One region of the Variovorax sp. LjRoot84 genome, then DNA from elsewhere that is predicted to be linked to it. Evidence: predicted binding sites of a transcription regulator. Region 1 holds the regulator's gene; each other region holds the start of a gene.

Region 1 (9,710 bases):
CGCCGGCTGCTCGGTCGTGTTGCCGCCGCCTGCGCCGCCCCTGTCACCTGCGCCTGCGCCAGCGCTCCCCACGCTGAGCGTATGTATCGCCGACCCGGCCATGGACGGCTGTACCGCCGTGCTGCCCAGCCTGGCCGCCTGTACCAGCACGCCCAGCATGCCCGGATGCAGCGTGATCCTGCCGAGCCTCGGCACCTGCACGGCCGTGCCCACGCGGTCGGGGTGTTCTGCCGTGCTGCCAACGTTGTCGCAATGCATCAGTGCACCCAGCACGACGGGTTGCTCCGCCGTGCTGCCGAACCTCGCCGCTTGCACCGCGACCCCTGCACTGATGGGCTGCTCGGTCGTGCTGCCACCTGTGCAGACCACCCTCTCGTCAACGCCCCTCACCCAGGCCGTGAACACGACCGTCGACATCATCAACACCGTCAGCTCCACGGTGTCTCAGCCGGTCGTCAAGTCGGAATCCAAGAAAGAAGCGACCAAGGAAGAAACAAAGGAAGCGGCGAGCGACACGGTCGGCGCCAAGAACGAGCCGACCAAGAAGATGTACTGCAACTAACCGGGGCCGACCATGAACCTCCAATTCCCTGTCCTCGCATCCTTCCTGGCCGCGCTGTCGCTCTGCGCAGCGCAAGCCCACGCCGGCACGCCGGCCGCCCAGGTGACGCAGCTGAGCGGCTTCGTCATGGCCGTCAAGGCCGATGGCGTGCTGAAAGTGCTGTCGCTGCAATCCGTGGTCGACGTGGGCGACACCCTGACGAGCGAGCAGGACACCTACGTTCGCATCGCCCTGGCCGACGGCCGACAAGCCGTGCTGGGCCCCAAGACCCGGCTGAAGATCGCCAGTGCCGCCACGCTCGAGCTGGCCGCCGGTCAGCTGCAGGTGGTCGCCAGCGCAACCCCCGGCGCCGGCCGCCTGGCCATCGAGGCCGGCGAAACCACCGTCGACGCCGGCGCAGGCAGTTTCAATCTCTTCTACCGGCCGGATCCAGCCGTCGCCCTGGCGCGGCGCGCTTATGCGCAAGCCAGCCTGGCCTCGGCCGCCAGCCCGGTGCGAAGCGATGCGGGGACAGTCTTGCCCGTCTGGGAGAGGGTTGCGCAGGTCCAGATCCCCTCCGTGCCGCGCGCACCTGCCGTGCCGGGCGCGCTCGCGCCAGGCCTGTATGTGCACGTGATCGACGGCTTGATCAACCTGTCGAACAAGGGAGGGTCGCAACAATTCTCGGCCGGGCAGTTTGGCTTCACGCCCTCCTTCGTACAACCGCCGGTGGTATTGCCCAACAACCCTGGACTTAAATTCACCCTGCCTCCGGTGCTTTCAATCTCGACCTCGAGCAGCACGGGTTCTGCAAACAGGAGCGCCGCCGTCGATTGCGAAGTGCGCTGACCCCCAAAAAAGAAAAAGCCCCGCCAGGCCGAAGCCTGCGGGGCTTTTTCTTTGCCAGCTTGCGGCGTCGCTCAGGCAGCCGGCTTGGCCGAGAGGCATTCCTTCATGAAGGCCTTGCGCTCGTCGCCTTTCAGCGCCTTGGCCTTGGGGTCGGCATTGCAGCTCTTCATCTTGTCCTGCTGCGTCACTGGCTTGGCCGAGAGGCAGGTCTTCATGAAGGCCTTGCGCTCGTCGCCCTTCTTGTCGCCGGCGTCCTTGTTGCAGGTCGCCATCTTGCTTTGCTGGGCCGTAGGGGCCTTGTCCTGCGCATGCGCGACGCCGATGGAGAGACAGGCGGCCACGGCAAACAGGGAGAGAAGCTTCTTCATGGTGTAGGTGTCCTCGAGGGTGGTTGTGACAGGAGCCCCGGCCGGGGCCGCCCATGCTAACGGCCCGAGGCAACGCCTGGATGACCATGGCCGGCCGGGGCCGGGTTTGCCCCCGGTAAAATCCCGCGATGCTATTGGTCAAACAGGAGCTGCTCGCGGCGCTCGCGAACACGCTCGAATCCTTCTCGCCCGGCGCCGGCGCCAAAGCCGCGTTCGAATCGCCCAAGGTCGCGGCGCATGGCGATTTCGCAAGCACCGCGGCGATGCAACTCGCCAAGCCCCTGGCGCGCAAGCCGCGCGAACTGGCCGAGGACATCAGCGCCGCGCTCCAGGCCACCCCGGCCTTCGCGCAGTGGGTCGATGCCATCGAGATCGCCGGCCCCGGCTTCTTGAACATCCGCCTCAAGACCGCTGCCAAGCAGCAGGTGGTGCGCGAGGTGCTGGCCGCGGGCGAGGCCTTCGGCCGCCAGCCCGCGCGCAGCGATCGCGTGCTGGTCGAGTTCGTCTCCGCCAACCCGACCGGCCCGCTGCATGTGGGCCACGGCCGCCAGGCCGCGCTCGGCGACGCGATCTGCAACCTGCTCGCCTCGCAGGGCGCGCAGGTCTGGCGCGAGTTCTATTACAACGACGCGGGCGTGCAGATCCAGACGCTCGCCACCAGCACCCAGCTGCGCGCCAAGGGCTTCAAGCCCGGCGATGCCGAATGGCCCGAGCAGGCCTACAACGGCGAATACATCGCCGACATCGCCGAGGACTTCAAGGCGAAGAAGACCGTGCGCTCGGACGATCGCGAATACACCGCGAGCGGCGACGTCGACGACATCGACTCGATCCGCCAGTTCGCAGTGGCCTACCTGCGCCACGAGCAGGACCTGGACCTGAAGGCCTTCCAGGTCCGCTTCGACAACTACTACCTCGAATCGAGCCTCTACACCAGCGGGCGGGTCGAGGCGACGGTGAAGCGGCTCATCGAGGCCGGCAAGACCTACGAGCAGGACGGCGCCCTGTGGCTGAAGTCGACCGACTACGGCGACGACAAGGACCGCGTGATGCGCAAGAGCGACGGCAGCTACACCTACTTCGTGCCCGACGTCGCCTATCACATCGCCAAGTGGGAGCGCGGCTTCGGCGAGGTGGTCAACATCCAGGGCACCGACCACCACGGCACGATCGCGCGCGTGCGCGCCGGCCTGCAGGCCGCGAACGTCGGCATCCCGGCCGGCTATCCCGAGTACGTGCTGCACACCATGGTGCGCGTGATGCGCGGCGGCGAAGAGGTCAAGATCAGCAAGCGCGCCGGCAGCTACGTGACGCTGCGCGACCTGATCGAGTGGACCAGCACCGACGCCGTGCGCTTCTTCCTCCTGAGCCGCAAGCCCGACACCGAATACACCTTCGACATCGACCTCGCGCTGGCGCAGAACAACGACAACCCGGTCTACTACGTGCAGTACGCGCATGCGCGCATCTGCTCGGTGCTGGCGGCCTGGGGCGGCGATGCGGCTGCGCTGGCGGATGTCGAGCTCGCGCCGCTGCAAAGCCCGGCTGCGCAGGCGCTGCTGCTGCTGCTGGCCAAGTACCCCGACATGCTCGCGGCCGCGGCCAAGGATTTTGCGCCGCACGACGTCACCTTCTACCTGCGCGAACTGGCTGCCTGCTACCACAGCTACTACGACGCCGAGCGCATCCTGGTGGACGAGGAGCCGGTCAAGCGGGCCCGCCTGTCGCTGGTCGCGGCCACCGCGCAGGTGCTGCACAATGGGCTGGCAATTCTCGGCGTGAGCGCGCCGCGCAAGATGTGATTTCGAACCATGACTAAAAGACAGAGCGGCAACATCGTCATCGGGCTGATCGTCGGCCTGGTGCTGGGGCTGGGCGTGGCGCTGGGCATCGCGGTCTATGTGACCAAGGTGCCGATCCCCTTCATGACCAAGACCCAGCGCGGCGGCCCCGAGCAAGACGAAGCCGAGGCGCGCAAGAACCGCGACTGGGACCCCAACGGCCCGCTCGCCGGCAAGGCAGGCGCCGCCCGCCCGCAGGCACCCGCGACGCCCGCACCGCCCCAGCCCGCCACGGCGGGGGCGCCCACGCCGCCGACCGCGCCGGCGCCCGTGGTGGTGCCACCCGGCGCGCAGCAGCAACAGCCACAGCGCGCCGGACGGCCGCCCCTGCCGGCCGAAGCCAACGCGGTGCCGCCATCGAATGACCCGATCGGCGATCTCGCGCGGGCACGTTCGGGCGCCAGCCCCGGCGCCACCACCGCCGCCGCGGCGCCCAGCGCCAGCACCACCGATCCTTTCATGTATTTCGTCCAGGCCGGCGCCTTCCGCACCCCCGAGGACGCCGAGGCGCAGCGCGCCAAGCTTTCGCTGATGGGCGTGGAAGCGCGCATCACCGAGCGCGAGCAGGCCGGCCGCACCGTCTACCGCGTGCGCGCGGGGCCTTTCAACAAGAAGGAAGATGCGGACCGGCTCAAGGAGCGGCTCGACGGCGGTGGCCTCGAATCCGCCTTGGTGCGCGTCCAGCGCTGAGCCTTCATCCATACTCAAGCTCGCCGGTCCGGGAACTCCGGGCCAGCCGCGGGCTCTGTCAGCCGCACAGGAGAACTTCTTAATATGAAACGTCGTGACTTTTCGCTGGCCGCCACTTCGCTGGGGCTTCTTCCCTTCGCCTCACCCTCGCACGCCCAGACGCTCGCGCCCAAGGCGGGCACCGACTACGCCGTGCTCGACAAGCGCGTGCCGGTCGACGCGCCGGCCGGCAAGGTCGAGGTGATCGAGTTCTTCTGGTACAGCTGCCCGCATTGCAACGCCTTCGAGCCGACGCTCGAGACCTGGATCAAGAAGCTGCCCGCCCACGTGTCTTTCAAGCGCGTGCCGGTCGCCTTCCAGCCCAGCTTCCAGCCGCAGCAGCGGCTCTACTACGCGCTGGAAGCGATGGGCAAGGTCGACGAATACCAGCGTAAGGTGTTCGCCGCGATCCACCAGCAGCGCCAGAACCTCTCGGGCGAGCAGCAGATCATCGACTGGGCCGCCGCCAACGGCCTCGACAAGGCCAAGTTCACCGAGAACTTCAAGTCCTTCAGCGTGGCGAGCAAGATCCAGCGCGCCAAGCAGCTGCAGGAGGCTTACCAGGTGGCCGGCGTGCCCGCGATGGGCATCGCGGGCAGGTGGTATACGGACGGCGAACTCGCGCGCAGCATGGATCGCGCGCTGCAGGTCACCGACTTCCTGGTCGGCGAAGCGCGCAAGAGCGCGTAAAAAAGCGCCTCCCGCCGCTCGTCGCGGCAACCAGCAGGAAGCCCGCTTCGGCGGGCTTTTTCATCCGCCGGCGGAAACCGGATCCATGAGGCCGCATACAATCGCCCAGCAAGTTTCGTGCCTTTTATGACATCGTTACATTCCTCCTCCGTTTCTCGCCACCTTTGTCGCGCTTTCGTATTCGCCTTGGGCGTGGCCGGCCTCGTGTCGGCGGCGCAGGCCGAGAAGGCGGACCGCACCAAGCCGATGAACATCGAGGCCGACGCCATGCGCTACGACGACCTCAAGCAGACCAGCGTCTTCACCGGCAACGTGGTGGTGACTAAGGGCACCATCATCATCCGCGGCATCCGCATCGACGTGCGGCAGGATCCCGAGGGCTACCAGTACGGCATCGTCACGGCCGCGCCCGGCAAGCTGGCCTATTTCAAGCAGAAGCGCGACGCCGGCCCCGACGAGTGGATCGAGGGCGAGTCGGAAGTCATCGAGTACGACAGCCGCGCCGACAACGTGAAGTTCATCCGCCGTGCGGTGATGCGTCGCCTGGTCGGCGCGACACCCAACGACGAAAGCAGCGGACCCTTGATCGTCTACGACCAGAGCAACGACACCTTCACCGTCAACGGCTCGCCGCTGCCGCCCAATGCGGGCGTGGCGACCCAGCCCGGCGGCCGCGTCAAGGCCATCCTCACGCCCAAGGCGGCCGCCTCGGCGCCCGCTGCCGGGTCCGCCAGGCCGGCGGCGCCGGCCGCCTCCGCGCCGGCGTCCGGAACGGGCCTGCGCTCGACCACCACGCTCGGCGGAGAGCAGCGCAAGTGAGCGGCGGCAACGAAGTCCTGGGCAGCCGCCTCGAGGCGCGCGGCCTGCAGAAGAGCTACGGCAGCCGCAAGGTCGTCAAGGACGTCTCGCTCGGCGTGCAAAAGGGCGAGGTGGTCGGCCTGCTGGGGCCCAACGGCGCGGGCAAGACCACCTCCTTCTACATGATCGTCGGGCTGGTTCGGGCGGATGCGGGCGAGATCAGCATCGACGGCGAACCGATCGCGCACATGCCGATCCACCGCCGCGCCCGCATGGGCTTGAGCTACCTGCCGCAGGAAGCGTCGATCTTCCGCAAGCTCACGGTCGAGGAGAACGTGCGCGCCGTGCTCGAGCTGCAGCGCGAACTCGACGACGCGGGCCGGCCGGTGCCGCTGTCGAAGCAGCGCATCGAGGAACGCCTCGGCGAACTGCTGCACGACCTGCGCGTCGACCATCTGCGCGATTCGCCCGCGCTGGCGCTGTCGGGCGGCGAGCGCCGCCGAGTCGAGATCGCGCGGGCGCTGGCCACGCAGCCGCGCTTCATCCTGCTGGACGAGCCCTTCGCGGGCATCGACCCGATCGCGGTGATCGAGATCCAGCGAATCATCAGTTTCCTGAAGGAACGCGGCATCGGCGTGCTCATCACCGACCACAACGTGCGCGAGACGCTGGGCATCTGCGATCACGCCTTCATCATCAGCGACGGGCATGTGCTGGCACAAGGCACGCCTTCGGAGATCGTCGACAACGCCGAGGTACGACGCGTGTACCTGGGCGAGCATTTCCGGATGTAGGGGACCGTACTTCGATGAAGCAAGGGCTCTCGCTTCGCGTTTCCCAGCACCTGGCGCTCACGCCGCAGCTCCAGCAGTCGATCCGGCTGCTGCAGCTCTCCACGCTCGAGTTGAGCCAGGAAGTGGAGCAGATGCTCGACGAGAACCCGTTCCTCGAACGCACGGCCGAAGAGGCGCCGCGCGAGGAGTTCGGTCTCGAGGCGGCCGATGCGCCGGTGCGCGACGAAGACCGCCAGGCCGAGGGCGAGGCTGACTTCGTCCCCGGCTCGGCCGCGGCGCCGGCCGAGGTGGCGGTCGCCGCCAACGGCGATGCCGAAGCGGCTGCGCCCGTCGACAGCGAACCCGACTGGGAGGGCGACGGTACGGTCGACCTCGCGCCCGACGACAGCGAATGGGGCGGCGATGCGCCCGCGCGCGCCAACAACCTCGGCGACGACGAGCGCACCGATGCGACCGAGCTCGCGCGCAGCCAGGAATCGCTGCAGTCCTTCCTGCACCGGCAGGCGCTGTCGCTGCGCCTGAACGAGAACGACTGCGCCGCGCTGCGCTTCCTGATCGAATCGCTCAACGACGACGGCTACCTCGAGGATTCGCTGCCGGCGCTGGCCTCGGGCCTCGCGGGCGACGACAACGACCAGTTCGACGAACTGGTGCATCACTTCCAGGTCGCGCTGGGCCTGCTGCAGAGTTTGGAGCCGGCCGGCGTCGGCGCCCGCAGCCTCGGCGAATGCCTGACCATCCAGCTGCGCCAGCTGGCGAGCGCCAAGGAGAGCGAGGAGGAGGCCCAGGTGCGCAAGACCGCCATCGCGATCTGCAAGCAGCCGATGGAGCTGCTCGCGCGGCGCGACTTCAAGCGCCTGGCCACGCTCACGCGCAGCAACGAGGACGAGGTGCGCGCCGCACTGCAGCTGATCGCCAGGCTCGAGCCCAAGCCGGGGCGCCGCTTCGTCGACGTCGAGCGCAACATCGTCGTGCCCGACGTGATCGTCACGCGCATCGGCCACGGCACCAACGCGAGGTTCCGCGTCATGCTCAATCCCGAGGTCATGCCGCGGCTGCGCGTGCACGACATCTATGCCGGCGCGCTCAAGCAGCACAAGGGCGAGGGCAGCCAGGCGCTGTCGCAGCGGCTGCAGGAAGCGCGCTGGTTCATCAAGAACATCCAGCAACGCTTCGACACCATCCTCAGGGTCTCCAACGCGATCGTCGAGCGGCAGAAGAGCTACTTCGTGCACGGCGAGCTCGCGATGCGGCCGCTGGTGCTGCGCGAGATCGCCGACGAGCTGGGCCTGCACGAATCCACCATCAGCCGCGTGACCACCGCCAAATACATGGCCACGCCCTACGGCACCGTCGAGCTCAAGTACTTCTTCGGCTCGGCGCTCGGCACCGAAACCGGCGGCAACGCCTCCAGCACCGCGGTGCGCGCGCTGATCAAGCAGTTCGTGAGCGCCGAGGACGTGAGGAAGCCGCTGTCCGACAGCCAGGTGTCCGAGATGCTCAAGGAGCAGGGCATCGAGTGCGCGCGCCGCACGGTGGCCAAGTACCGCGAGGCACTGCGCATCGCGCCTGCGAATCTGCGCAAGGCACTCTAGCGATGAGTCGCCGTCCGAGTCCGCTCCCAAGCTGGATTCGCCTCGGCCTGGCCTTGATGGCGGTGCTTCTTCTTTCCAGCGGCTGCGCGATGCTGCCGGCCGAATTCGAGCGCACGCCGTCCAAGGCGATGCCCTTGTCCACCGGAACCGTGCTGGGCCGCATCGCCAAGGCCTCGCAGCCGGATGCGGACTTGAGCGGCTTCCGGCTCATGCCCAGCGGCGACTTCGCGCTCAACACGCGGCTCGAGCTCGCGCGCCGCGCCGAGCGCACGCTCGACGTCCAGTACTACCAGATCGACAACGACGAGACCGGCCGCTACCTGCTGCGCACGCTGCGCGACGCGGCCCAGCGCGGCGTGCGCGTGCGGCTCCTGATGGACGATCTCTACACCGCGGGCGAGGACGAGCTGCTGCTCGCGCTGGCCGCCACGCCCAACCTCGAGCTGCGGCTCTTCAACCCGTTTCCGGCCGGGCGCGGCAGCATGCTCAGGCGCTTCTCGGCCTCGCTCTTCGACTTCAGCCGCGTCAACCGGCGCATGCACAACAAGCTCTTCATCGCCGACGGCGCGATGGCGGTAGCCGGCGGGCGCAACATCGGCAACCCGTACTTCACGCAGACGGCCGGCGCGAACTTCATCGACCTCGACACCTTCGTCGCCGGCGCTCTGATCCCGCGCCTTTCCAGCCTGTTCGACCTGTACTGGAACAGCGAGCACGTGCGGCCGATCGAAACCGTGGTCGCGCCCACGCTCGCGCGGGAGGCACGGCAGCGGCGCTTCGAGGAGCTGACTGCACCGGCCACCACCCCGGCACCGCGTCCGCCGGCGCCCAACGACCTGCTGGGCTACAGCCCGATCGTCGAGAACCTCAACGCCGGCAAGCTCGACCTCATCTGGACCACCGCCGAGGCGTATGCCGATTCGCCCGAGCGCGTGATCGGCAAACAGGTCACTTACGGCGGCGTGCCGCTGCTCGACGTCGACAGCGTGCGCTACAACGTGGTCGAGCAGATGCGGCGCGGGCGTTCCGACGTGACGCTGGTGTCGCCCTACCTGATCCCCGGCAAGGAGGGGCTGGAGGTGCTGCGCGAGATCCGCCGGCGTGGCATGAAGATCAGCGTGGTCACCAACTCGCTGGCCGCCACCGACGAGCCCGTGGTCCACACCGGCTACCGCCGCTACCGGGCCGACATGCTGCGGCTCGGCGCCGAGATCCACGAGCTGAGTTCGGTGCGCACGCGGCGCAGCGTGCGCCTGGGCCTGTTCGGCACGCAGATCGGACGCCTGCACGCCAAGTCGGCCGTGATCGACGGGCGCACGCTCTTCGTCGGCTCGATGAATTTCGACCCGCGCTCGGAAGTGCACAACACCGAGATCGGCCTCTTCATCTTCAGCCGCGAGATGGCGCAGCAGGTGCTGAAGCTGGTCGAGGTGCTCAAGCAGCAGGGCGCCTACAAGGTGCGCTTCGCGCCCGGCACCGAGAAAATGGAATGGGTGAGCGAGGAG
Region 2 (9,710 bases), on a different contig from region 1:
CCCGCTGTCGATGATCGCGCACTCAACGAAGTCGCCCGGCACATCGAGGCCCGTGGCATCGCCCGGATCGCGCTGCCCAAGTACCAGAAGGTCCGACGCCAGGGCGCGCCGCGCGAAACTGCAGATCACCGGATCGCCGTTCAACTCCAGCCACTCGCACTCGGGCGCTCCGGCATCCCGCGTTCGCTCGAACGTGGCCATGGCATGGGCACGGTGATCCGCATCGATGGCGGCGGCCGGTGGCACCAACGGAACGCCTCCCGCGAGGGGCAACAGGGGCGGGTAGCGTGGGGCTACTGCGAACAGCGCGGTCAACCTGGCCCGATAGGCACTTGCCAGTTGGTGCGCAAGGCGCAGCCGTGCCTCGGCTCGCGCCGTTCCGTCAAGGTGGACAAGAAGGGATTTGACGGGGTGCATGACGGTGCTCCTGCATGTTCATCCATCTTGCGCGGTAGCACGGCTGCAAGGCTTGCGTCAGCGCAAGTAATCGGTGGGTTGCAGCCGCTCGGATGCAGTGGTCCTCGCTGCATTCGTGCGATGTTCGGCACTGTTGACCTGCATCAAAACGCCCGAAACACCGCTGCGCGATCCTGAGCTGGTACCCGTGCTGCAACGGATTGGCGCAACCCCTGTCCTGGAGAACCGTATGCCCAATGAAACTTCCACCGTCTCCTCGCTTCGCGACGGTTACGTGCGGTCGGCCCTCGAATGGCAGGGCGCATTGACCGAGGCCTTGATGCAGGCTCAGCGCAGCCAGTTGCAGATGGTGTCCGCCTGGCTGACGTCACTGGGCGCATTCAACCAGGACTTGTGGGACCGATGGGTATGCCGCTTCGACGGCGGCGTGCCGCTCGACGGGGGTCAGCGATGAAGCCGGAGCTCGGCCGTGGCTTGGCACGCGGCACAGCGAATGGCGATGGGTTGCGCCAGCAGGCGCTCGCGCGCAATGGCCTCGCCGCAGTCCGCGCAGATGCCGTAGCGCCCATCTGACATGCGTTGCTCGGCCTGCTCGATGTCGCGCAGCCTGGCGCGGTCGATCTCGATCTCGGCGAAGCGCACGTCGCCGAGACGTTCGGCTTCGGCTTCGTCCGCGTGGCTCTGAACTTCATGGTCCTGAGGCTGCAGATCGATTTCGACATCGGCCGCGGTATCGCGGATTTCATCGAGGACGCTGTGTTTCATGGCCTGGAGTTGAGCGGCCAGTGCATTGAGGTCGGCTGAAGTCAGATGTTTCATGGGAATCTACAAGAAGATCGGGGAGTGCATTGATCGTCGCTGCCGTCGGTCTCGATCACCTTGACCTCCGTCAAACTGTGGGCGACATGTGTTCCAGCTGATGGCTGTGGATCGGCGCCGGGCAGGTACTGCATGGCGGTGCGGCGGGCCGATGTCGCGACGCTCAGGGCAACAGTACCGCAGCGCCCTGGAGCCGGCCTCTGCGCAGGTCGTCGAGCGCTTCGTTGGCCTGGGCCAGGCCATAGGTCGTGATGTGGATCTGCGGCGGGTGCGCTTGCACCTGGTCCAGGAATTCGCGGGCGTCGAGGCGCGTGAGATTGGCCACGGAGACGAGCTGCCGTTCTTCCCAGAGCAATCGGTAGGCAAAGGCGGGAATGTCGCTCATGTAGATGCCAGCGCAGACGACGCGGCCGCCTTTGCGCACCGCGCTCAGCGCGATCGGCACGAGTTCGCCCGCCGGCGCAAAGATGATCGCGGCGTCCAGCGGGACGGTGGGCATTTCGTCCAACCCCCCGGCCCATGCGGCGCCCAGCGAGCGCGCGAAGGCCTGGCCTGCGGCGTCGCCAGGCCGTGTGAAGGCATGGACCTGCCGGCCCTGGCCAGCGGCGACCTGCGCGATCAGGTGCGCAGCCGCGCCAAACCCGTAGAGGCCCAGGCGCCGTGCGCCTTCACCGGCCGCTTTCAGGCTGCGCCAGCCGATCAGGCCGGCGCACATCAGGGGCGCGATGCGGGCCGGCTCCTGCGTCAACATGCCGAGCGGCAGGCAGAAATCGGCCTCGGCGATGACGTGGCTCGCAAAGCCGCCGTCGCGGTGGTAGCCGGTGAAGCGCGGCGCATCGCACAGGTTTTCACTGCCACTGGCGCAGAAGGCGCAGTGGCCGCAGCTGTGGCCGAGCCAGGGCACGCCGACGCGGTCGCCGATGCGGTGCGCGAGGACGCCGGCACCGAGCGCTTCCACCTCGCCGACGATCTCATGTCCTGGCACGATCGGCATCACGGGCAGTGGCAGGTCGCCGTCGACCACGTGCAGGTCGGTGCGGCAGACCGCGCAGGCCAGCACGCGCAGGCGCAGCTCGCCGGCGGCCGGCTCCGGCAGTGGGCGCTGTTCCATCCGCAGCGCCTGGCCCGCAGCGCAGAGCACCATCGCCTGCATCGAAGCTAGACCTCGTCCGTCAAGCGCATGACGACTCGGCCCTCGATCCGGCCTTGGCGCATGCGATCGAAGACGGAGTTGATGTTGTCGAGCCGGTCTTCGCTGCACACCGTGCGCACCTTGCCTTCGCCGGCGAATTCCAGCGCCTCCTGCAGGTCCTTGCGGGTGCCGACGATCGAGCCGCGCACGGTCTTGGCATTGAGCACCATGTCGAAGATCGGCAGCGCGAAATCGCCCGGCGGCAGCCCCACCATCGACATGGTGCCGCGCTTGTGCAGCATGCCCAGCGCCTGCGCGAAGGCGCTGCGCGAGACGGCGGTCACCAGCACGCCGTGCGCGCCGCGCAGGGCTTTCTGCATCTCCTGCGCGGGATCCTGTTTCGCAGCATTGATCAGCATGTCGGCCCCGACCTCCTTGGCCAGTTGCAGCTTCTCGTCGTCGATGTCGACGGCGGCGACGTGGAAGCCCATCGCCTTGGCGTACTGCACCGCCAGGTGACCCAGGCCGCCGACACCGGAGATTGCCACCCAGTCGCCCGGTTTGCAATCCAGGACCTTGAGTCCCTTGTAGACCGTGACGCCCGCGCAGAGCACGGGCGCGATCTCGGTGAAGCCGACATTCGCCGGCAGGTGGCCCACGTAGCCCGGGTCGGCGAGCACGTATTCCGCGTAGCCGCCGTTGACGGTGTAGCCGGTCATCTGCTGGTGGTCGCACAGCGTCTCCCAGCCGGTGATGCAGTGTTCGCAATGGCCGCAGGCGGTATGCAGCCACGGCACGCCCACGCGGTCGCCTTCCTTGACGTGCTTCACGCCCGCGCCGACGGCCGCGACGTGGCCCACGCCCTCGTGGCCGGGGATGAAGGGCAGGGCGGGCTTGACTGGCCAGTCGCCTTCGGCTGCATGCAGGTCGGTATGGCAGACGCCGGAGGCGGCCACCTTGACCAGCACCTGCCCCGGGGGCACCTCGGGCACAGGCACTTCTTCGATCTTCAGGGGTTGTCCGAACGCGTGGACAACCGCGGCTTTCATCGTTCGCATGGCAAGCTCCAGGAGCAGAAAAAGGGGGATGTATGTTTGGTCGCTATGCGGCCACTCAGGGCATGTACTTGCCGCCGTTGATCGACAGCGTGATGCCACTGATGAAGCCGGCCTCGTCGGCGGCGAGAAAGACGACGCCGCGCGCGATCTCCGCCGGTGTCGCCAGCCGCCCCATTGGGACGGCCTTCAGGATCTGCGCCAGCGCGTCGGGCGGCACGGCACCGACCATGGCGGTGTCGGTGTAGCCCGGCGCGACGACATTGGCCGTGATGTTGCGGGACGCGCCCTCGAGCGCGAGCGACTTCGTGAAGCCGACAAGGCCCGCCTTGGTCGCGGCATAGTTGGTCTGCCCCGCCTGGCCCGACAGCCCGTTGACCGAGCTCATGTTGACGATGCGGCCGAAGCGGCGTTCCCGCATGCCCTCGATCACCGCCCGGCACATGTTGAAGCAACCGCCAAGATTGACGTCGAGCACCTCGCGCCACTGCTCGAACGCCATCTTGTGCAGCATCGCGTCGCGCGTGATGCCGGCATTGTTGATCAGCACCTCGATCGGTCCCAGGGCGGCCTCCACGCGGGCCACGCCCGCCTTGCAAGCCGCCGGGTCGGCCACATTCCACGCGAATGCGGGAATGCCGGTTCGTGCGGTGAACGCCTCCGCCGCCTGCGTGTTGGTGCCGTAGTTGGAGGCGACGCGGTAGCCTGCGGCCAAAAGGGCTTCGGCCACGGCGGCTCCGATGCCAGCGGTGCCGCCGGTGACCAGTGCGACGCGCATCCTCAGGCTTCAACGAGCAGGTTGTTGATCACGTTGGCGACGCCCGGCGCCGACCATGCGGCTCCCTGGGCGGCCTTGCGTTCGGCCCAGGAGTGGACCTTGCCGCTGAGCGTGACGTGGGCACCGTTGACCTCGATCTTGATCTGCTCGGCCTCGTGATCGGCCTGGCGCTCCAAAGCTTCGCGGATCTTCTTTTCGACGTCGGCCGGCGTGAACTTCGGCTTCACGACGACCCGGTTGCTGACGCCGGTGACGCCCAGCAAGCTGCGTACGGCACCTTCCGCGGCCCTGCGCTGGTACTCCCACTCGACCTCGCCGTCCAGCGTGACCCAGCCCTTTTCCACCATCGGATGAATCTTGTCGTCGGGCACGAGCACGTTCCACTCGATGGCGCGCTCCACCGCCATGGCGATGTCGGCGTCGGTGCGCTCGTAGTCGGTGTCGAGCTTGACCGGCATTTCGATCGCCAGCGCCTTCACGCCCTTGACGCGCTGCGCAGCGCGCTCGATGGCGTACTTCTCGGCGTGGCTCGAGGGATGGCCTGACAATGTGACCACGCCGTCCTTGACGATCACGCCGACGTTGGTGGCGGTGATCGCCGGATCCCAGGTCAGCTCGGCGACGATATCGCTTCTGAGTTGAGCATCGGATTTCATGAGCCTTCTTTCGTTCGTGGATGGAGGGCAGCCGTGTGGCGCCCTGGATTCAGGCTCGCAATGCCTGTGACATCACTTTAGGAAGCGCCTGGGGGTCGAGCGTTGCGCTGGATCAAGGGATTCGCACGGCGCGGGACTCAACGCGCCATGACATAGCTGCCCGGTGCGTTGCAGATGGGGGCGTAGCCGAGCTGCGCATGCCCCATGCGCGGCGGCTTGCGCCGCGGTCCGGAGCGATCCGCCAGCCATGCTCGCAACGCCGGCCACCAGGAGCCTTCGACCTGCTCGGCGCGCGCCGTGTACCCATCCGGCGGCACGTAGGGTGCATTCCTGGCGCGGTGGAGAATCCGATAGTGGCGGTGCGCGTGCCCGGGCTCGCTCAGGATGCCGGCGTTGTGGCCGCCGTCCGTGAGGACGAAGCTGATCTCGGTATCGCACAGCAGGTTCAGCTTGTAGACGGAGCGCCATGGCGCGACATGGTCGGTTCGTGTGCCGACGGCGAAGACCGGCACCTCGATGTCGCCCAGCGAGACCGGGTGTCCGTTCACCAGATACTGGCCACGCGCAAGCGCGTTCTCGAGGAACAGGCTGCGCAGGTAGTCGGCGTGCATCCGGTAGGGCATGCGCGTGCCGTCGGCGTTCCAGGCCATGAGATCGGTCATCGGCGCTCGCTCGCCGAGGAGGTAGTTCTGCACCATGGGCGACCAGATGAGGTCGACGGCGCGCAGCAAGTGGAGGGCGCCGGCCATCTGTCTCGAATCCAGATAGCCCTGGCGCGCCATCAGGTCTTCCATGAAGCTGAGCTGGCTCTCGTCGATGAAAAGGCTGAGTTCTCCCGGCTCGGTGAAGTCAGTCTGCGCCGCCAGCAACGTCACGGTGGCCAAGCGATCGTCTTGGTCGCGCGCCATGGCCGCCGCGCCGATGGCCAGCAGCGTGCCGCCCAGGCAGTAGCCCACCGCATGCACGCGCTGGCGGGGCACGATGGCGTTGATGGCATCGAGGCCCGCCATCAGGCCCTGCGCCAGGTAGTCATTGATGCCGAGGTCCCGATCTTTCGCATCCGGGTTCTTCCACGAGATCGCGAACACGGTGTGGCCCTGGTCGACCAGGTAGCGGATCAGCGAGTTGTGCGGCGACAGGTCGAGGATGTAGTACTTCATGATCCACGCGCTCATGACCAGCACCGGCTCGGCATGGACAGTGGCCGTCGTGGGTGCGTACTGGATCAGTTCCATCAGGTGGTTGCGCGAGACAACCTTGCCGGGCGTGGTCGCGACGTCGTGCCCCGGTACGAAGCGCTCGGCACCCTTTGGCGGCAGGTGCTGGAGACTTCGCTGCAGGTCTTCTGCCCAGTTGCGGGCGCCTTGCATCAAATTCAGTCCGCCGGTCGCAGCGGTTCTTTGCAGCACCAGCGGGTGGATGGCAGGCGAATTCGCCGGCGAGCACATGTTGTGCAATTGCCGCGCCGCGAAAGAAACGACCTGTTCGTGATGACGTTCGACGCCGGGCACCCCTTCGGTCAGCTCCCGCAGCCACTGCGCGCCTGCGCGGAACGCCTGCCGGTACAGGTTGAAAGGCCACGCATCCCATGAAGGGTCTGCGAGGCGGCGGTCGTCTTCGTGCGAATCCGGCGTCGGTGGTCCATGGGCAGACAATGGTTGGAAGGCCTGGGTCGCAGCCGCCATCGCCTGCGTCAGCGGGCGGATCATGAGCACTTGCGCGCTGCGCGCCGGCTGCGCCGCGAGGTGGATGGCCCAGTCCGACCAGGCCAGCATCAGCGCTGCGGGCGAGAGTCCCCTTGTGAGCTGGGCCAGTCCGGCGTGCAGCGTCCGATCCAGCGCGTCGACTCTGTCGTCCATCTCCATCCTCGAAGTGATTGCCGATGGCGTCGGAGTCTGAGTGCGCGAACGTGCGCCGCGTTTGATCGATGTCAAGGTACCGCAACATCGGACGTTCGAAGATGGTTGTGTTGCGTTGCGTTGGAATGGAAGATCCATGAATATCGGAACCATCCTCGTCCACCTGGACCACACGGAGCGGTGTGCCGCGCGCGTCGAGCTCGCCGCGCGCCTGGCCCGCGCGCACGGCAGCCATCTGGTCGGGCTCGTGCCGACGGGCCTTCGCGATGGCACTGCGCCGATGGATGCGGATCTGATGCGCGGCACCGAATTCATTGCGGCTGTCGCTGACGGCCTGCGCCTGCGTGCGGAAGCGACGGCCCATGTCTTCAGGGATCTGGTGCGCGGGCCAGGGTCGTTGCCGTACGACGTGCGGCTGGTCGACGGCGAGCCCGTGGATGCGACTGTTCGTCATGGCCACGCCAGCGATCTGCTCATCGTGGGGCAGGTCGACCACGCCAAGGTAGACCACAACAAGACCGCAGACATGGTGGCGCGTGATCTGCCCGAGCAGGTCGTCTTGCACTCAGGGCGGCCCGTGCTCATCGTTCCTTGCGCCGGTCATTTTCAGGAGGTGGGCAAGAACGTTCTCGTCGCCTGGGACGGCACGCGGGAGGCGGCCATGGCATTGCGCGACGCGCTACCGCTGTTTGCCGAATCGGCGCAGGTCACGCTGGTGTCGTTGCGCAAGGAAGGTGATGCGGAAGTGGCCGCCAAGCGCTGCATTCCAGAGACCATCGCCTGGCTTCGGCGGCACGGCGTTGAGGCGAAGGCCGAGCAGTACATGACCACCATCGGCTTCGCCGATACCCTTCTGTCGTGCGCATCAAGCATGAACATTGATCTGATGGTGATGGGCGCCTATGGGCACACCCGCCTGCGGGAACTCGTGCTCGGTGGTGTCACCCGCGAGATCCTTGCACGCATGAACGTGCCGGTCCTGATGGCGCATTGAAGCCCGCGGGGGCTGGAGTCGCTGGTGTGCCGTGATGTCACGGTCACTGGCGCCCCGACTGCTCAAGCATGTAGCAATGCAGCGGGAAAACCCGCAGCTCGCCGACCCCATCCGGCACATCGGCAGGCTCATCGAGCGGTTTGCGACATGGCATGGACATTGCCCTCGATCAACGTGGAGGACGCGGCCAACAGGCCGTGTTCGACCCGCGATCAACCCTTGAGGAGACCACCCCATGCAACTGAAACTCTTGACCGTTCTCGTGTCCGCCGCTCTGGCTGCCACGGCGTCCCACGCCGTCGTGACAGACAAGATGATCGATAACGAAGCCACCGCCACCGGCGATGTCTTGACCTGGGGCCTGAACACCCAGGGCCAGCGCTATTCGCCGCTCAAGCAGGTGAATGTCACCACCGTCGGCAAGCTCGCGCCGGTGTGGGCGTTCTCCTTCGGCGGCGAGAAGCAGCGCGGGCAGGAGTCCCAGCCGGTCCTGCACAACGGCAAGATGTTCGTCACCGCGTCGTACTCTCGCCTTTTCGCGCTCGATGCAACCACCGGCCAGAAGCTGTGGAAGTACGAGCACCGGTTGCCCGAAGGCATCATGCCCTGCTGCGATGTCGTCAACCGCGGTGCCGCGCTGTACGGCAACCTGGTGATCTTCGCCACGCTCGATGCGCAACTCGTGGCGCTCGACCAGGACACGGGCAACGTGGTCTGGAAGGAAAAGATCGACGACTACAAGGCCGGCTATTCGGCCACCGCCGCACCGATCATCGCCAACGGCTTGATCCTCACCGGTGTGTCCGGCGGCGAGTTCGGCGTGGTCGGCCGCGTCGAGGCCCGCAACGCCAAGACCGGACAGCTGGTCTGGACGCGCCCCACCGTCGAGGGTCACATGGGCTACGTCTACGACTCCGATGGCAACGCCAAGGAAAACGGCATCTCCGGCACCACCAACCAGAGCTGGCCGGGCGACCTGTGGAAGACCGGCGGCGCAGCCACCTGGCTTGGCGGCACCTACGACAGCAAGACCGGCCTCGCCTATTTCGGCACCGGCAACCCCGCGCCGTGGAACAGCCACCTGCGCCAGGGCGACAACCTGTTCTCCTGCGCCACCGTGGCCATCGACGTGAAGACCGGCCAGATCAAGTGGCACTACCAGGCCACGCCCAACGACAGCTGGGACTTCGACGGCGTGAACGAGTTCGTGACCTTCGACCTGGACGGCAAACGCGTGGGCGGCAAGGCGGATCGCAACGGCTTCTTCTACGTGAACGACGCGACCACCGGCAAGCTGATCAACGCATTTCCGTTCGTCAGGAAGATCACCTGGGCGAGCAGCATCGACTTGAAGACCGGCCGTCCCAACTTCATCGCCGACAACCGGCCTGGTGATCCGACCGCGAGCGCGGAAGGCAAGAAGGGCAGCCCGGTGTTCGCTGCGCCGGGCTTCCTCGGCGGCAAGAACCAGATGCCGATGGCTTACAGCCCCGACACGAAGATGTTCTACGTGCCCGCCAACGAATGGGGCATGGACATCTGGAACGAACCCGTTGCCTACAAGAAGGGCGCGGCCTACCTTGGCGCCGGCTTCACGATCAAGCCGCTCAACGACGACTACATCGGCGCGCTGCGCGCGGTCGACCCGAAGACCGGCAGGATCGTCTGGGAGGTGAAGAACGGCGCGCCGCTGTGGGGCGGTGTGCTGACCACCGGCGGCAACCTCGTGTTCTGGGGCACGCCCGAAGGCTATCTGAAGGCGGCCGATGCCAAGACCGGCAAGGTGGTGTGGCAGTTCCAGACCGGCTCCGGCGTGGTAGCGCCGCCGGTCACCTGGCAGCAGGGCGGCGAGCAGTACGTGAGCGTGGTCTCCGGCTGGGGCGGCGCCGTGCCCCTGTGGGGCGGTGAGGTGGCCAAGAAGGTGAACCTGCTCGAACAGGGCGGGATGGTATGGGTGTTCAAGATTCCCAAGACCACCAGTGCTGCGAGCGCGGCGAAGA
Region 3 (9,710 bases), 3.6 Mb from region 1:
AGAAAGCGCGCGTGTTGCCGTAGACGTCGGGCGACTCGCCGCGCTGCGCGGGCTCGGGGCTGATCGCCAGCGCATGGCTCACCAGTCGCTGCGAGCCGGTGGCCAACGGCTTCAGGTGCGCGAGATGCTGCGCGGTCTCGACCGGCGGCGTGTACGCATAACGCGTTTCGTGGGTGACGTGGAGCAACATGATCAGGCACCGACCGAACGCAGCGACTCGGACGTGAGGGTGAAGTAGCGGATGCCGATGGCGTCCGACACATGGTAGGCCGCGGTCTCGCAGTTTTCGAGCACATCCTCGAGCGCGGGATGGCGTCCGTCGAGGCCGGCTTCGCAGAGATGTTCGAGTGTCCACGTGGCCGGAGCGGGCAGCTCGTGCGAGAGGGCGGTGAGCTTGCCCGGCGCGCTGCCCGCCAGCCGTGCGATGCGGCCGCGCAGCGTTTGCGTGACCCAGGCCAGCGAACGCGGGTTGTCGCCGTCCTGCACCAGCAGGTCGACCAGGGTCGCGACATCGCGCCGCTGCTGATAGCGCGCGTGGAAGGTGATGGTGCTGTCGAACAGCGCAACCATGGCCTCGAAGCCGCTCATCTCGTGCACCGAACCGATCTCGAGACCGGCCGCCAGCGAACTGGAGAGAAAGCCGAGCCGCTCGATGTGGCGGCCGATCGAGAGCAGCCGCCAGGCGTCGTCGCGCGTCATGCGATCGGTCTGGGCGCCGGTCATTGCCGCGAGCGCGGCGCTGGTCGATTCGAGCATGCGCAGCGCCCCGGCGCTCGCGTAGCTGCCTTCGCCCTTTTCGCCGGCCTGCTCGGCGGAGCGGCGCAGGAATTCGGCTTCGGCGCGCACGATCTGGTTCCAGTTGTCCTGCGACAGTCGCTCGCGCACCGCGGCCGCGGCCTCGCGCACGCAGCGCAGGCTGTAGCCGACGCTGCCGCCCTTTTCGACGTCGCCCAGCTCCGCGATCAATGCGCGTTCGAACACGCGGCGCGACTTCGGGATGGTCGGCACATCGCGCGGCACCAGCGCATTGCGCAGCGCCAGGCGATGCAGCCAGGCCAGGAGCGCCGGCGAGGACTGGTCTTCGCCGCCGAGCAGGTCGAGCGTGAGCCGCGCGAGGCGCACCGCGTTCTCGGCACGCTCGGTGTAGCGGCCGAGCCAGAACATGTTCTCTGCCGCGCGGCTGGTGACCGGCGCGCGGTGTCGCGCGAGCGAGGCCGGCGTCGCATGCGACTGCAGCAGCGTGGTGCGGTCGACCTCACCGTGGGTCTGCACCCAGACGTCGGCGCTGCTGCCGCCGCGCTGCATCGAGGCGATCTGCGCATCGGCGCCCGCGAGCCGCGCCAGGCCGCCGGGCAGCACCCGCCACGACTTTGCGCCGTCGCTCACCGCGAACACCCGCAGCAGCACCGAGCGCGGCGTGATGTGGCCGGGGCCGAGGTCCTGGGTCCAGGTCGGCATCTGCGACAGCGGCAGGTAGCTCTGCACCGTGTGCTCGTCGCCCTGGCGCACGATGCGCCCGGCCCATTCGTCGAGCGCGCGGCGTCCCATGCGGCTGCCGAGCACGGCGTCGAAGCTGGTGTGGGAATCGTCGCCGGGGTAGGTGGACTTGATCGCGCAGCTGTCGAGCTGCGGCAGCACCGCTTCCATGGCGGCGCGTTCGCCGCACCACCAGGTGGGCAGGGCCGGCAGCCGCAGCTTCTCGCCGATCAGGCGGCGCGCCAGCGCCGGCAGGAAGCCGAGCAGGGCGGGCGACTCCAGGAAAGCCGAGCCCGGCATGTTGGCCACCAGCACGTTGCCGGCGCGGATCGCCTGCAGCAGGCCCGGCACGCCGAGCGTGGAGTCGGGCCGCAGTTCGAGCGGGTCGAGGTACTGGTCGTCGAGCCGCTTGATCAGCCCGTGCACCGGCCGCAGGCCCTGCAGCGTCTTGAGGTAGAGGCGCTGGTCGCGCACCGTGAGGTCGCTGCCTTCGACCAGCGTGACGCCGAGGTAGCGCGAGAGGTAGGCGTGCTCGAAATAGGTTTCGTTGTAGGGCCCGGGCGTGAGCAGCGCGATGTGCGGCGGCTGGCCGGCGGGGCACATGTGCTGCAGGCCTTCCATCATCGCGTGGTAGGTCGCGGCCAGGCGCTGCACGTGCAGCGCTTCGAAGGCCTGCGGAAACTGGCGCGCGATCGCGAGCCGGTTCTCGAGCAGGTAGCCCAGGCCCGAGGGTGCCTGTGTGCGCTGCGACACCACCCACCAGTTGCCGTCGGGTCCGCGCGCCAGGTCGAAGGCGGCGATGTGCAGCCAGGTGTCGCCGGGCGGCTTGACGCCGTGCATCGCGCGCAGGTAGCCCGGATGGCCATGCACCAGCGCGGGCGGCAAGAGGCCCTCGGCCAGCAGCTGCTGCGGCCCGTAGACGTCGGCCATCACGCGGTCAAGCAGGCGCGTGCGCTGCAGCACGCCGGCCTCGATCTGGGCCCAGCTCTCGGGCGAGACGATCAGCGGAAAGAGGTCGAGCGACCAAGGGCGCTGCGGGCCGTCGGCATCGGCGTACACGTTGTAGGTGACGCCGTTGTCGCGGATCTGCCGCTCGAGGCTGACCGCGCGCCGCGGCAGGTCGTTGAAGCCGGTGGCGCCCAGCTGCTCGAAGAAATCGGCCCAGGCGGGCGCCAGCGGCGGGCGCTCGCGCGCAGAGGCCTCTTCAGCATGCACCGCGGGCGGCGCGGACGAAGCCTCGTACAGCGGCGCCGGCTGGGAGGGCCCGCCAACGCGCGGGGCCGCGATCGGCGTCGCGGCCCCGCGCAGCTCGTCGAAGTGGCCCGGCGCTGCCGGCGGGGCGAGCGCCGAGGCCAGCTCGGCGGGCGCTTCCAGCGCCTGGGCGTCGAAAAGGGATTCGTTCAGTGGGTCCAAGATGTGCCGATTGTCACATCGGCGTCATCGCGATGGGGCGGTGGGCGATGACCCCAGGAACTCCGCGGAACCGGCTTTGCCGGGCCGCTGGTGTTGCCCCCTGCAAGGGGGTTGGCGAGAGCGACACGAAGTGCGCGAAGCCTGGGGGTGGGCTCATCCTCGTCTCAAATCCAACGTGAACGGGAACTCGCGGCTTCCAGCAAGTTCGATCGTCGCCGGTGGCGTGCGCAGCAGGCCGGGGGTATGGCCCATGCGCGAGAAGCGCGAATGGCGCCGGCTTTCGGCCTCGTTGGCGTTGACCGGGAAGCTCTCGTAGCTGAGCCCGCCCGGATGCGCGACGAAGTACTGGCAACCGCCGAGCGAGCGCTTCATCCAGGTGTCGACCAGGTCGAAGGTGAGCGGCGCATGGACGCCGATGCTGGGATGCAGCGCCGAGGGTGGATTCCAGGCCTTGTAGCGGATGCCGGCCACGAATTCGCCGACCGTGCCGGTGGGCTGCAGCGGCAGCACCTGGCCGTTGACGGTGACGACGTGGCGGCTTTCGTTGAGGCCGGTCACGCGCACCTCGATGCGTTCGAGCGAGGAGTCGACATAGCGCACCGTGCCGCCGGCCGAGCCTTCCTCGCCCATCACGTGCCAGGGCTCGAGCGCGTTGCGCAGCGACAGCTCCACGCCCATGGCCTGGACCTGGCCCACCAGCGGGAAGCGGAACTCGAAATGCGGCGCGAACCAGTCCGGATCGAAGGCGAAGCCAGCCTGCCGCATCTCGCTGATGACGTCCTCGAAATCCATCTTGACGAAGGTCGGCAAGAGAAAGCGGTCGTGCAGCTCGGTGCCCCAGCGCGTGGCGGGTGCCTTGTAGGGCTCGTCCCAGAAGCGGGCGATGAAGGCGCGCAGGAGCAGCTGCTGCGCGATGCTCATGCGCGCGTGCGGTGGCATCTCGAAGGCGCGCAGCTCCAGCAGGCCGAGGCGGCCGGTGGCGGAGTCGGGCGAGTAGAGCTTGTCGATGCAGAACTCGCTGCGATGCGTGTTGCCGGTGACGTCGACCAGGATGTTGCGCAGCGTGCGATCCACCATCCAGGCCGGCATGTTCTGGCCGTGGATCTCGCGGTTGCGCGCGATTTCCTTGAGCGCGATCTCGAGCTCGTAGAGCTGGTCGTTGCGCGCCTCGTCGACGCGCGGCGCCTGGCTGGTCGGGCCAATGAACATGCCCGAGAACAGATAGCTCAGCGACGGGTGGTTGTGCCAGTAGAGCAAGAGGCTCGCGAGCAGCTCGGGCCGGCGCAGGAAGGGGCTGTCGGCCGGCGTGGCGCCGCCCAGCACGAAGTGGTTGCCGCCGCCGGTGCCGGTGTGGCGGCCGTCGGTCATGAACTTCTCGGCCGACAGGCGCGTCTCGAAGGCCGCGTTGTAGAGGAACTCGGTGTGATCGACCAGCTCGCGCCAGTTGTGCGCGGGATGGATGTTGACCTCGATCACGCCGGGGTCGGGCGTGACCTGCAGCATCTTGAGGCGCGGATCGCGCGGCGGCGGGTAGCCTTCGATCACGATCTGCACGCCCAGCTGCTCGGCCGTGGCTTCGACCGCGGCGACGAGATCGAGGTAATCCTCCAGCCGCGCCAGCGGCGGCATGAACACGTAGAGCACGCCCGAGGCGCTCCCCACCTTCTCGGCCGCCGGCCCGTTGGCGCGGCGCGGGTCGCGCACCTCCACGCACAGCGCGCTGCGCGTGATCCAGTGGGCCGATTCGCCGCGCCGCGGCTCGCGGGTCGTGGTCGGATCGGAGGAGGCCGCGGCAGCGCGTGCCGCCGCCGGGTTGCCGTGCGCGGCCTGGAAGCGCAGCGCGGACGGCGCCTGCTGCGGTACGCCGAAGTCGTAGGGCACGGCGCCCAGATCGACCGGCGCGCCGGCGAGCCCGCCTTCATAGCGCGCACGGAAGAGGGTGGAGGCGGGCAGCGGCGCGCGCGGCGCGGTGGGGTCGCGCTCCACCAGGTAGGGATAGTCGCCCTTGCTTACCCAGGGTTGCGAATCGAGCGGCAGGCGGTAGCCCATCGGCGAATCGCCGGGGACCAGGTACATGCGGTCGTCGCGCAGGAACCAGGGGCCGGTCTTCCAGCCCGGTCCGGCGAGCGCGGGCGCATCGGTGTCGGCGTTCGCGGCCTCGATCGGCAGCATGTAGCCGATCACCGCATCGAGCTTCTGCGTGAACACGCGGCGCAGGCGCACGCGTTCCAGCTCGTCGTCGAGCTTCGAATCGAAGGGGTCGACGTTCACCGGCAGCCGGCGCTCGCGCCAGAGGTAGTAGTAGACGTCTTCGTAGCCGGGCTGCACGAAGCGGTCGGTGAGGCCGAGCTTGTGCGCGAGCGCGCTGGTGAAGCGGCGCGCGTCTTCGCTCGTGTAGTGGGTGGGCGTGCGTTCGTCGGCGAAGAGCTCGGGCTTGTGCCACAGCGGCTGGCCGTCGGCGCGCCAGAAGATCGACAGCGCCCAGCGCGGCAGCTGTTCGCCCGGGTACCACTTGCCCTGGCCGAAATGAAGGAAGCCGCCCTGGCCGTATTCGGCGCGCAGCTTGTGCACGAGCTCGGTCGCGTAGCCGCGCTTGGTCGGGCCGAGCGCATCGGTGTTCCATTCGGGCGCGTCGCGGTCGCTGGTGGCGACGTAGGTCGGCTCGCCGCCCATCGTGAGGCGCACGTCGCCGGCATTCAGGCGCGCGTCGACTGCCTCGCCGAGCGCCAGCACCTCGGCCCATTGATCGTCGGTATAGGGCTTGGTCACGCGCGGCGATTCGTGGATGCGCGTGACCTTCATCTCGTGGGCGAAGTCGACCTCGGCCTCGTCGACCGCGCCTTCGATCGGCGCCGCACTCGAAGGTGTGGGCGTGCAGGCCAGCGGGATGTGGCCTTCGCCGGCCATCAGGCCCGAGGTGGCGTCGAGCCCGATCCAGCCGGCGCCGGGCAGATAGACCTCGCACCAGGCGTGCAGGTCGGTGAAGTCGACCGTGGTGCCGCTGGGGCCGTCGAGCGCCTTCACGTCGGGCGTGAGCTGGATCAGGTAGCCCGAAACGAAGCGCGCCGCCAGGCCGCAATGGCGCAACAGCTGCACCAGCAGCCAGCCCGAATCGCGGCAGGAACCGGAGGCATTGGCCAGCGTCTGCTCGGGCGTCTGCACGCCGGGCTCCATGCGGATCAGGTAGCCGACGTCCTTCTGCACCTGCTGGTTGAGGCCGACGAGGAAGTCGATCGTGCGCTTCGTCTTGCGGTCGATCTTCTCGAGGTAGGCCGCGACCAGCGGCGTGGCAGGGTCGGCCACGAGGTAGGGCGCGAGTTCCTGCGCCTGCGATTCGGTGTACTTGAAAGGGAAGTTCTCGGCCTGCGGCTCGAGGAAGAAGTCGAAGGGGTTGTAGACCGCCATCTCGACCACGAGGTCGACCGTGACCTTGAACCCGCGCGTCTTCTCGGGGAACACCAGCCGCGCCTGGTAGTTCGCGAACGGGTCCTGCTGCCAGTTGATGAAGTGCTGCTCGGGCTCGACGCGCAACGAATACGAGATCACGTTGCTGCGGCAATGCGGCGCGGGGCGCAGGCGGATCACCTGCGGTCCCAATTGCACCGGGCGGTCGTACTTGTAGTGGGTGACGTGGTGGAGAGCGGCGTGGATGGACATTTTTTCTCGGAACGTCGAGGTTGCCTCGGAGTGAGACGCATACTAGCCCACACGGATAGCAATTAGCGCGCCACAGAGAGCGTGTAAGGGAGCGATTGCAGCATGTCATCAGGGATCGTTGCGTGACGCCGGGCGGGGAGCCGCGCGGCCTGGCTTTCTTTGCCACCATGGCCGGCTCGGTGCTGGGCGCTGCGCTGCAATTGCAGCAGGCGGCGCTGTGGCATGGTGGTGTTTACGCCGGGGTGCTGTTGGCCGCGGTCGCCGGCGGGCTGTTGCTGCGGGGATTGCGACGCTCGGTCCTGGCCATGCTGCTGCTCGGCGCGATGGCCGGCGCCGGCCTCGCGGGCTGGCGCGCGACCGCCTATGCGGGTGATGCGCTGGCGCCCGCGCTCGAGGGGCGCGACCTGCAGGTGGGGGGCATCGTTTCGCAGATGCCGCAGCGCGGCGATGGCGCCGTGCGCTTTCTCTTCGACCTCGAATCGGCGCGCTGGGCCGGCGGTGACGACCGCGGCATGCCGCGCGTGACCCCGCGAATGCCAGCGCCGGACCGCGAAACGCTACTGGCACCACGTTGTTCCCTAGAAGCACTGGCCCTGAACTTGCTAAGCTACGCCCAAGGAGATTGGTCGTCCCATGCACAAATTCGACGAGATGTACGAGCAGCTGCCCTACCATGGCGCAGCGGTCCGAAACCACTACAAGCGCTACGACCAATGGCTCGCGAAGCAGCCCGGCGAGGTGATGCGATCGCGGCGCGAGGAGGCGGAAATGATCTTCCGCCGGGTCGGCATCACCTTTGCCGTGTACGGCGCGAAGGACGAGGACGGTTCGGGCACCGAGCGCCTGATCCCCTTCGACCTGCTGCCGCGCATCATTCCCGCGCACGAGTGGGAAAGCATGGAGAAGGGGCTGGTGCAGCGCGTGACCGCGCTCAACCGCTTCATCCACGACGTCTACCACGGGCAGGAGATCGTCAAGGCCGGCGTGGTCCCCTCAGAGCAGATCTTCAACAACGCGCAGTACCGCCCCGAGATGGTGGGCGTGAAGGTGCCCAACGACATCTACTCGCACATCTCCGGCATCGACATCGTGCGCGCGCCGGACGCGGCCGGCAACGGCGAGTACTACGTGCTCGAAGACAACCTGCGGGTTCCCAGCGGCGTGAGCTACATGCTGGAGAACCGCAAGATGATGATGCGGCTCTTCCCCGAGCTGTTCAGCCAGAACCGCGTCGCGCCGGTGGCGCACTATCCCGACCTGCTGCTCGAAACCCTGCGCGCCTCCGCGCCGCCCGCGACCGCCGAGCCCACCGTGGTGGTGCTCACACCCGGCATGTACAACAGCGCCTACTTTGAGCATGCCTTCCTCGCGCAGCAGATGGGCGTGGAGCTGGTCGAAGGGCAGGACCTCTTCGTCAAGGACGACTTCGTCTACATGCGCACCACGCGCGGCCCGCGGCGCGTCGACGTGATCTACCGCCGCGTCGACGACGACTTCCTCGACCCCGAGGTGTTCCGCCCCACGTCGACGCTCGGTTGCGCCGGCCTCATGCGAGCCTACCGCGAGGGCAACGTCGTGATCTGCAATGCGGTCGGCACCGGCGTGGCGGACGACAAGTCGATCTACCCCTACGTGCCGAAGATGATCGAGTTCTACCTCGGCGAGAAGCCGATCCTCAAGAACGTGCCCACCTACATGTGCCGCAACAAGGAGGAACTCGACTACACGCTGGCCAACATGAAGGACCTGGTGGTCAAGGAAGTGCACGGCGCCGGCGGCTACGGCATGCTGATCGGCCCGGCGGCGACGCATGCCGAGATCGAGGACTTCAAGAAAGCCGTGCTCGCCAAGCCCGACGGCTACATCGCGCAGCCCACCTTGAGCCTGTCGACCTCGCCCACCTTCGTGGAGGCCGGCATCGCGCCGCGCCACATCGACCTGCGCCCCTTCGTGCTCTCGGGCAAGGAAGTGCAGATGGTGCCTGGCGGCCTCACGCGCGTCGCGCTCAAGGAGGGCTCGCTGGTCGTCAATTCGTCGCAGGGCGGCGGCACCAAGGACACCTGGATTCTCGAAGGGGACCGCCGCACCAAGCCGCGCTCGGAATCGCAGTCGCAATCGCAATCGCAAACCCAAGTGGGTTGATCAGGGGAGCACCACAGCATGTTGTCACGCACCGCCGATCACCTCTACTGGATGTCGCGCTACACCGAGCGGGCCGAAAACACCGCGCGCATGCTCGACGTCAACTACCAGACCTCGCTCTTGCCGCAATCGGCCGAGGTTGCCAAGTACGGCTGGCAGGGCCTGCTCTCCATCAGCGAGCTGCTGCCCTTGTTCAACGAAAAGCACGAGCACATCGTGCCCGACGAGGTGATGGAGTTCATGGTCAAGGACGAGTCCAATCCCTCGTCGATCCTTTCGTGCCTCCGAGCCGCGCGCGAGAACGCGCGGGCCGTGCGCGGCGCGCTCACCACCGAAGCCTGGGAGACGCAGAACACGACCTGGCTCGAGGTCAACCGCATGCTGCGCGCCGGCGAATTCGAGCGCGACCCGGGCCAGTTCTTCGAATGGGTCAAGTTCCGCTCGCACCTCTCGCGCGGCGTGACCCTGGGCACCATGCTGCAGGACGAGGCCTTCCACTTCTCGCGCCTGGGCACCTTCCTGGAGCGCGCGGACAACACGGCACGCCTAGTCGACGTGAAGTTCCATGCGCTCAACAGCGAGTTCTTCGGCACCGCCACCGAGGAAGACCAGGAGTACGACTTCTATCACTGGAGCGCGATCCTGCGCAGCGTCTCGGCCTTCGAGGTCTACCGCAAGGTGTACCGCGACGTGATCAAGCCTGAACGCGTGGCCGAGCTCCTGATCCTGCGCGCCGACATGCCGCGTTCGCTGCATGCGAGCCTGGTCGAAGTGGTGAGCAATCTTGCGAAGGTGCAGAACGACCAGAGCGCGGAGACGCAGCGGCGTGCGGGGAAGCTGCTGGCCGATTTGCAGTACGCGCGGGTCGATGAGATTCTGGCGACGGGACTGCATGCCTATCTGACGCAGTTTCTCGATCGGGTGAATGAGTTGGGGTGGCGGATCAGTCAGGACTTTTTGGTGCCTGGGCACTGAGCATTTTTCGACTGCGAGTCGGCGACTACGGCGCGCTGTGGGCGCAA

What was found. The regulator sigma-54, encoded in region 1, starts transcription at its own class of promoters, with help from an activator protein. The targets are predictions, from matches to a motif close to TGGCANGNAANCTGCTTT.
Region 2: a site for sigma-54 is predicted at 7,859-7,876, ahead of ACSQ9I_RS35535 (PQQ-dependent methanol/ethanol family dehydrogenase). Genes of this name have one in related genera too.
Region 3: a site for sigma-54 is predicted at 6,602-6,619, ahead of ACSQ9I_RS11235 (DUF2126 domain-containing protein). Genes of this name have one in related genera too.

Annotation. Positions count from the first base shown of each region.
Region 1 is NZ_CAXUTE020000001.1:5,724,822-5,734,531, reverse strand. It holds gene ACSQ9I_RS28290 (two-partner secretion domain-containing protein) at 1-562, shown strand, start outside; gene ACSQ9I_RS28285 (hypothetical protein) at 575-1,390, shown strand; gene ACSQ9I_RS28280 (PsiF family protein) at 1,462-1,758, opposite strand; gene argS (arginine--tRNA ligase) at 1,887-3,560, shown strand; gene ACSQ9I_RS28270 (SPOR domain-containing protein) at 3,570-4,289, shown strand; gene ACSQ9I_RS28265 (thiol:disulfide interchange protein DsbA/DsbL) at 4,374-5,018, shown strand; gene lptA (lipopolysaccharide transport periplasmic protein LptA) at 5,145-5,837, shown strand; gene lptB (LPS export ABC transporter ATP-binding protein) at 5,834-6,610, shown strand; gene ACSQ9I_RS28250 (RNA polymerase factor sigma-54) at 6,625-8,205, shown strand; gene ACSQ9I_RS28245 (phospholipase D family protein) at 8,208-9,710, shown strand, end outside.
Region 2 is NZ_CAXUTE020000002.1:1,014,760-1,024,469, reverse strand. It holds gene ACSQ9I_RS35580 (universal stress protein) at 1-417, opposite strand, end outside; gene ACSQ9I_RS35575 (hypothetical protein) at 551-871, shown strand; gene ACSQ9I_RS35570 (TraR/DksA family transcriptional regulator) at 862-1,236, opposite strand; gene ACSQ9I_RS35565 (zinc-dependent alcohol dehydrogenase family protein) at 1,400-2,389, opposite strand; gene adhP (alcohol dehydrogenase AdhP) at 2,395-3,426, opposite strand; gene phbB (acetoacetyl-CoA reductase) at 3,482-4,201, opposite strand; gene ACSQ9I_RS35550 (BON domain-containing protein) at 4,204-4,857, opposite strand; gene ACSQ9I_RS35545 (PHA/PHB synthase family protein) at 4,995-6,716, opposite strand; gene ACSQ9I_RS35540 (universal stress protein) at 6,853-7,710, shown strand; gene ACSQ9I_RS35535 (PQQ-dependent methanol/ethanol family dehydrogenase) at 7,946-9,710, shown strand, end outside.
Region 3 is NZ_CAXUTE020000001.1:2,169,320-2,179,029, forward strand. It holds gene ACSQ9I_RS11225 (transglutaminase family protein) at 1-190, opposite strand, end outside; gene ACSQ9I_RS11230 (circularly permuted type 2 ATP-grasp protein) at 193-2,889, opposite strand; gene ACSQ9I_RS11235 (DUF2126 domain-containing protein) at 3,043-6,546, opposite strand; gene ACSQ9I_RS11240 (circularly permuted type 2 ATP-grasp protein) at 7,180-8,688, shown strand; gene ACSQ9I_RS11245 (alpha-E domain-containing protein) at 8,707-9,663, shown strand.